Regions from separate parts of the Bacillus sp. TCT6 genome, predicted to be linked through region 1. Evidence: a T-box and tRNA genes for the amino acid it is inferred to sense, from the RefSeq annotation. Region 1 holds a T-box; the other holds one or more tRNA genes.
What was found. A T-box is a leader RNA that pairs with one kind of tRNA and senses whether it is charged. The one in region 1 lies ahead of argS (arginine--tRNA ligase), so its partner is inferred to be a tRNA-Arg.
Positions count from the first base shown of each region.

Region 2: it has a tRNA-Arg gene. The T-box ahead of argS (arginine--tRNA ligase) is inferred to sense a tRNA for this amino acid. The anticodon was not compared.

Region 1 covers NZ_JBVYHX010000001.1:1,855,128-1,858,541, forward strand. The annotation lists gene AC0ONG_RS09540 (thiol-disulfide oxidoreductase DCC family protein) at 1-169, shown strand, start outside; gene AC0ONG_RS09545 (BrxA/BrxB family bacilliredoxin) at 253-687, shown strand; gene AC0ONG_RS09550 (class I SAM-dependent methyltransferase) at 737-1,513, shown strand; T-box leader at 1,554-1,768, shown strand; gene argS (arginine--tRNA ligase) at 1,814-3,414, shown strand, end outside.
Region 2 covers NZ_JBVYHX010000001.1:4,136,332-4,139,745, reverse strand. The annotation lists gene rph (ribonuclease PH) at 1-307, shown strand, start outside; gene AC0ONG_RS21120 (XTP/dITP diphosphatase) at 319-927, shown strand; gene AC0ONG_RS21115 (metallophosphoesterase) at 941-1,444, shown strand; tRNA gene AC0ONG_RS21110 (tRNA-Gly) at 1,553-1,626, shown strand; tRNA gene AC0ONG_RS21105 (tRNA-Arg) at 1,628-1,701, shown strand; gene AC0ONG_RS21100 (hypothetical protein) at 2,248-2,448, shown strand; gene AC0ONG_RS21095 (PH domain-containing protein) at 2,538-3,152, opposite strand.

The sequences.
Region 1 (3,414 bases):
TGTATTAGCAAAGGCCGTACCATCTTATTGGTTTGCCGTTCCTTTTATAAAGCTATCTATCGTACTTGGTTTTGGAAGTAAAGTATACGATTATATCGCTAACAATAGAAAACTTGTCCCAGTTGGACATTGCCGCGGTGGGGTTTGTGAAATCCCTACAAAAAAATGAAATCATCGTAATCTTTCTTTTGCACCTAGTAATAGAGCGTGATATGATGAATTTGGAATGAAAGTTGAAGGAGAGATTACAAGATGTCAAATGCTTATGAAGAATACATGCGCCAAATGGTAATCCCAATGCGCCAAGAGTTAGTGCGTTCTGGGTTTGAAGAGTTAACTACAGAAGAAGCTGTAACAGAATTTATGGAAAATACATCAGGTACAACTTTAGTAGTTGTAAACTCTGTTTGTGGTTGTGCAGCTGGTTTAGCACGTCCATCAGCAGGTCAAGCGGTTGTTCGTGCTGAAAAACAACCTGATCATCTTGTAACTGTATTCGCAGGTCAAGATAAAGATGCTACCGCAAAAATGCGTGAATACTTCGGAGAAATCCCTCCATCTTCACCATCTATGGCATTATTAAATGGAAAAGAAGTTGTTCACTTCATTCACCGTCATGAAATTGAAGGTGCAACTATGGACGAAATTATTACGAACTTAGAGCAAGCTTTCGAAAAGAATTGCTAAAGAAGGGGGAGAGTAAATCTCCCTCTTTTCTTTATATAGAGGTGAAACAATGATCGTAACAACAGCAGGAAGAACGAATAAAGAAATGACAGATTATGCAAAGCAGGTAGCCGCAGAATTAAATCGTTCATTCGTTAAACGTAATGACATACCAGTACATAAGCTGCATGAGCAGTATGAACAAGATGTGCTTGTCGTAGGGAAGAACCGATTAGCTATTTATCCGAAAGGTACGGAAGAATCGTTTTTCTTTCATCCGAACTCAGCGATGTTTCGTGTAAAAAGGTTAATGCGTGGAGAACACGATCCGTTTGTACAAGCCACGCAATTAGAGAGAGGAATGACAGTGTTAGATTGTACGCTCGGGATGGCATCAGATAGTATTGTAGCTAGTTATGTTGTTGGTGAAAGCGGAAAAGTAACAGGACTTGAAGGCAATGAGTATATGGCTTATATTATGGAAAATGGTTTGAAAACATGGTCTTCATCCGTTTCTGAAATTGATGAAGCAATGCAAAGAATTCAAGTAAAGCAAACGGAGCATTTTTCATTTTTAGCGCAATGTGAAGACAATAGTTACGATGTCGTTTACCTTGATCCGATGTTTGAAGAAACTGTCATAGAATCCGACGGAATTAAAGGATTAAAACACTTCGCTTTGTATCATGATATTACTGACGAAACAATTGCGGAGGCAAAACGAGTGGCGAGAAAACGTGTCGTTTTAAAAGATCATTTTCGTAGTTCTAGATTTGAAAAACACAATTTTTATGTATACAAAAGAAAAAGTGCTAAGTTTCACTTTGGTGTAATTGACCCTTGCTAATTGTTTGAAAAGATGTATAATAAGCAATAATTAATTAAATATACTGTCTGTGATGAAGAGAGTAGTCTTTTTTAGAAGGAAAGCGAGCTAGGGATGGTGTGAGCCTAGTACGGAAGAAAAAGATGAAGCGCACTTCGGAGATGCTTCTTGAACGAATAGTAGAGAAAGCCGAGGCCCCCTGTCCTCGTTATAAACGGGAAAGTGGTTCGTAACGAACAACAAGGGTGGTACCACGGGTTAAAACTCGTCTCTTTTTTAGAGACGAGTTTTTTGTGTTTTAAAAAATAAGGAGGTTGTATCATGGATTATAAAATGCAGTTTGCGGAAAGTTTATCTAATATTTTCACGAATGAATTAACGCAAAAACAAATTTTAGATTTAATTGAAACACCGAAACAAGATGAATTTGGAGATGCAGCGTTCCCATGCTTTTCATTAGCGAAGCAATATAAAAAAGCACCAGCTCTTATCGCAAAGGAAGTTGCTGAGAAATTAAATAATCCGTTTTTTATGAAAGTAGAAGCCGTTGGTCCTTATGTAAATGTATTTTTCAATCGTGAAACTGTAAGTGATGCAGTATTAAAAACAGTTTTAGCGGAGAAAGAAGAGTTCGGTCAAAACCACTTTGGCTGTGAAAAAACAGTAGTAATTGATTATTCCTCTCCTAATATCGCGAAACCTTTTTCGATGGGGCATTTACGTTCTACAATGATAGGAAATTCGCTGAAACATATCGCTGAAAAATGTGGCTATGAAGTTGTAGGGATTAATTATATAGGAGATTGGGGAACACAGTTTGGAAAGTTAATTACGGCTTATAAAAAATGGGGAAATGAAGCAGTAGTTAAAGAAGATCCAATACGTGAGCTATTTAAGTTATATGTCCAATTCCATGAAGAGGTAAAAGACGACGAAGAACTAGAAGAAGAAGGACGTGCTTGGTTTAAGAAATTAGAAGAAGGTGATGAAGAAGCGGTAGAGCTTTGGAATTGGTTCCGTCATGAGTCCCTTAAAGAATTTTCTCGCATTTATGAACTTCTCGGTGTTGAATTTACTAATTTTCAAGGAGAAGCATTTTATAATAACTTAATGGAAGATTTTATTGGGATTTTAGAAGAGCATGATTTGCTTGAAGAATCAGAAGGCGCATTAGTCGTTAATTTAGAAGAAGAAGGAATGCCGCCCTGCTTAATTAGAAAATCAGATGGTGCGACGATTTATGCAACGCGTGACTTAACAGCAGCTTTATATCGTCAAAACACTTATGGGTTTGATAAAGCGCTATATGTTGTTGGTCCAGAACAAAGCTTACATTTCAATCAATTTTTCACTGTATTAAAAAAACTTGGCTATACTTGGGTTGATGGTATGGAACACGTACCGTTTGGCTTCATTTTAAAAGATGGTAAGAAAATGTCGACACGTAAAGGAAGAGTTATTTTACTCGAAGAAGTACTTGAGGAAGCAATTGAACTTGCAAAACAAAATATTGAAGAGAAAAACCCAAACTTAAAACAGAAAGAAGAAGTAGCAAAGCAAGTCGGTGTAGGGGCAGTTATTTTCCACGATTTAAAAAATGAGCGTATGCACAATATTGAATTCTCATTAGAAAACATGCTGAAATTTGAAGGAGAAACAGGCCCGTACGTACAGTACACACATGCACGTGCTTGCTCTATTTTAAGAAAAGAAAGTGTAGAATTTGAAACATGTACGTTTGCTTTAAAAGATGATCATAGCTGGAGTGTCGTAAAATTACTTAATAAATTCCCTCAAGTAATTGAAGCAGCTTTCAATAAAAATGAGCCATCAATCATTTCGAAATATGTATTAGATGTAGCACAATCATTCAATAAATATTACGGTAATGTTCGTATATTAGAAGAGAGCGAAGAAAAAGA
Region 2 (3,414 bases), 2.3 Mb from region 1:
ATTACAAGCAGAAAAAGTATCTAAAATTCCAGTAAAAGATTATTTAGCAGCAACGTCAGTAGGGATTGTTGAAGAGCAAGGTGTTGTTTTAGATTTAAACTATGCAGAAGATTCTAAAGCAGACGTTGATATGAACGTGATTATGACTGGAAAAGGCCAATTTGTTGAAGTGCAAGGAACTGGAGAAGAAGCGACGTTTAGTAGAGCGCAGTTAAATGAACTACTTGATGCTGCGGAAAAAGGCATTTTCCAACTGATTGATATGCAAAAAGAAGCTTTAGGCGACATCGTATCTCATATAGAGTAGAGGTGGAAAGTATGAAACAAGTTGTTGTAGCGACAAAAAATATGGGTAAAGTACGTGAGTTTGCTGAGTTATTTGAGCGATTTGATTTAGAAGTAAAATCATTACACGATTTTCCTCATATTGAAGAAGTTGAAGAAACAGGTGAAACATTTGAAGAAAATGCGATCTTAAAAGCGGATAGTTTGAGTAGACAGCTGAATTCGATCGTAATTGCGGATGATTCGGGTCTTATTGTAGATGCTTTAAACGGAAAACCAGGAGTGTATTCAGCGCGTTTTGCTGGTGAACCGAAAAATGATCAAGCAAATATCGATAAAGTGTTACAAGAATTAAATGGCATTGACTTTGAAAAGCGTAAAGCACGTTTCTATTGTGCATTAGCAGTTGCTTTCCCTGAAGGTGATAAAAAGCCTGTCATTGTAAATGGGACATGTGAAGGATTTATTTTAGAACAACGCCGCGGAGAAAATGGTTTTGGATACGATCCGATCTTTTATGTGGAAGAATACAAAAAAGCAATGGCGGAATTAAGTTCAGATGAGAAAAATGCTATTAGCCACCGTGGTCGTGCTCTTCGTAAGTTAGAAGAAAAAATCCCGGAATGGTTTTTAGGAGAATAAGGGAGAGAGTATGATGAAAGCTTTAATCGTAAGCGATAGTCATAGCTCTGTGAAGGAATTACAGCAGTTGAAAAAGAAATATGAAGGGAAAGTAGATATCATGATTCATTGCGGTGATTCAGAGCTAACGCCTGCTCATGAAGAAATGCAAGGTTTCCGTGTTGTAAAAGGAAACTGTGATTATGCTAACTTTCAAGATGAAATTGTAACTGATGTAAATGGAATTCGCTTCTTAGTTGTGCATGGACATCGCCATAATGTGAAAATGACATTACAAACGCTAGCGTACCATGCGGAAGAAGTAGGAGCGCAAGTTGCATGCTTCGGACATTCTCACGTATTAGGTGCGGAATTAATCGACGGCGTTTTATTTATTAATCCAGGCAGTATTTTATTACCACGTCAGCGTGTAGAAAAGACATTTGCTGTATTAGAAATGGATGAAAATCAAATGGAAGTTCGTTTTGAAACATTAGACGGACAACTAGTTGAACAAGCAGTTTTTAAAAGAGGATAATAAAATTTATCCTCTTTTAAAAAAGGTGTTGACTTTATGTATGGTTATACATATAATAAATATTGTCGATAGGGCAACGGCGCTAACGAAGAAAAGAAAATAACATATGCGGGTGTAGTTTAGTGGTAAAACAAGAGCCTTCCAAGCTCTGGTCGAGAGTTCGATTCTCTTCACCCGCTCCATGTCCCAGTAGCTCAGCCGGATAGAGCATACGCCTTCTAAGCGTACGGTCGGGAGTTCGAATCTCTCCTGGGACGCTAACAAAAACCTTGTTATCTTTTGATAACAAGGTTTTTGTTTGTCTAAAAATTGATGTTTGGGTTATAAGTGTAGTTCATTCTTAATATCTGCGACCTTTCCTTCGATATTAAGCAGTTGCATATGTACTTCTTTTTCTTAAATAAAAAGAGCGCCGTTTATCCCGCTATTTGCCGGGCAGTAAGACCCCCACCTCAAAATTCAGCGGAAGCAAAGAAGTTAGGTGGGGTCGGGCTGTCCGTAAAAGTCCGATTGGTGAGGGTTGATTAAAGTTACACTTTATGCGCCCTGTTCCTCATATTTAATTTAAAGAATCAATAGGCTTATGGTAGAACTCAAATCCATATCCAGATTCTCCTAATTGTTCACTTGCAATGTTATAAAAGTTTTTACCATTCTAGTGTGATTGAGTAGCCGTTATCGGAACTTATCCCTGATAGTGTGTTACAATTAATAGAAGCGGAAAACGAGAATCTCCAATTGACTGGACGTGTGATTAGTTGGACAGTTTAAGAAGGTTGTATAAAAAGGGAGATGGCGCAAAGATGGCGAGAACAAAAGAGAATGATTTAACGGAGAAATTGGCAGAAGGTCAACGGAAATATGGTGACGGCAACTTTACAGTACAGAACATCGGTGATGAAACTAATCCGAATTGGACTGTCGTAAAAAATGTGAGGAAGGGATCGGCAGGCATTCGCGAAGGAGAAGATATATTAAGACTGCGATCAAAATATATAAAATAGTACGGAATGGGCGGAGCGGGAGTTCGAATCTCTCCTGGGACGCTAAAAAAACCTTGTTATCTTTTGATAACAAGGTTTTTTGTTTTAAATTAGTTATTAATAAACTTCTCAAATACAAAACCATAATCTTTCACATTGTATTGTTTCTTCGTATCAACAAGCCAGTTAAAGGCAATCTCGTTCATCTCTTTAAATTGCTCTGCTAAGTTTACTTGTGCGTTTGAAATACGGCTGAAAGCATTAGATGCCATATCTAAACTTTTATGTGCATATTGTAAAGTAATGTCGTTGTCGTATGAAATTTCTTCAATTTTAAGTAAAGCCTTATATAAATCTTTTAATTCTTCAATATGTTTTTTATGAACATCAATTGAGTAATGCTCATCTCCCATTTGAAACTTAATTTCTATATCTAAATCAATCGTTCCTGCAGTTTCAAGTGCTACGTTTTTAATTTGATATTTACTATAGCTATAGCGGCGCAGTGTGCGTTTTTTACTTGTTGCGCTTGTACCATCTAGGTGGAGTAATCCTTTGTTTGTGAAGCAATATTCATCTGATTTGGATTTAATTAGAAAATAAATTTTCTCTCCATCTTCGTGCATCACGTAATCATCAGCATCAACTTTATCGTAATCTTTCGGTGTAATGACAGAACCTACATCGCTTAACCCTAAAACATCGGCAGCTACTTTTTTGAACATATATAATCCCCCTTGTAAATTAAATTCTTAATTGTACAAAAATATATTAACATGATTTTCATTTTTTGTTTTCTTGTAATACGAAAATATCTGAAGGTAAGTTAAGAAAAGTAACGCATAATTATTTTGATCCTAAATTATTTAGTAAATCTATTAGTCTAAGAGTCGATTCGCCGAAAAGTAACCAAGAGAAAAAAGCTAATTTTGCAAGTGATTATAGAGAAATTTCGTGAAAGCACCTCAAGCGATATGAGGTGTTTTT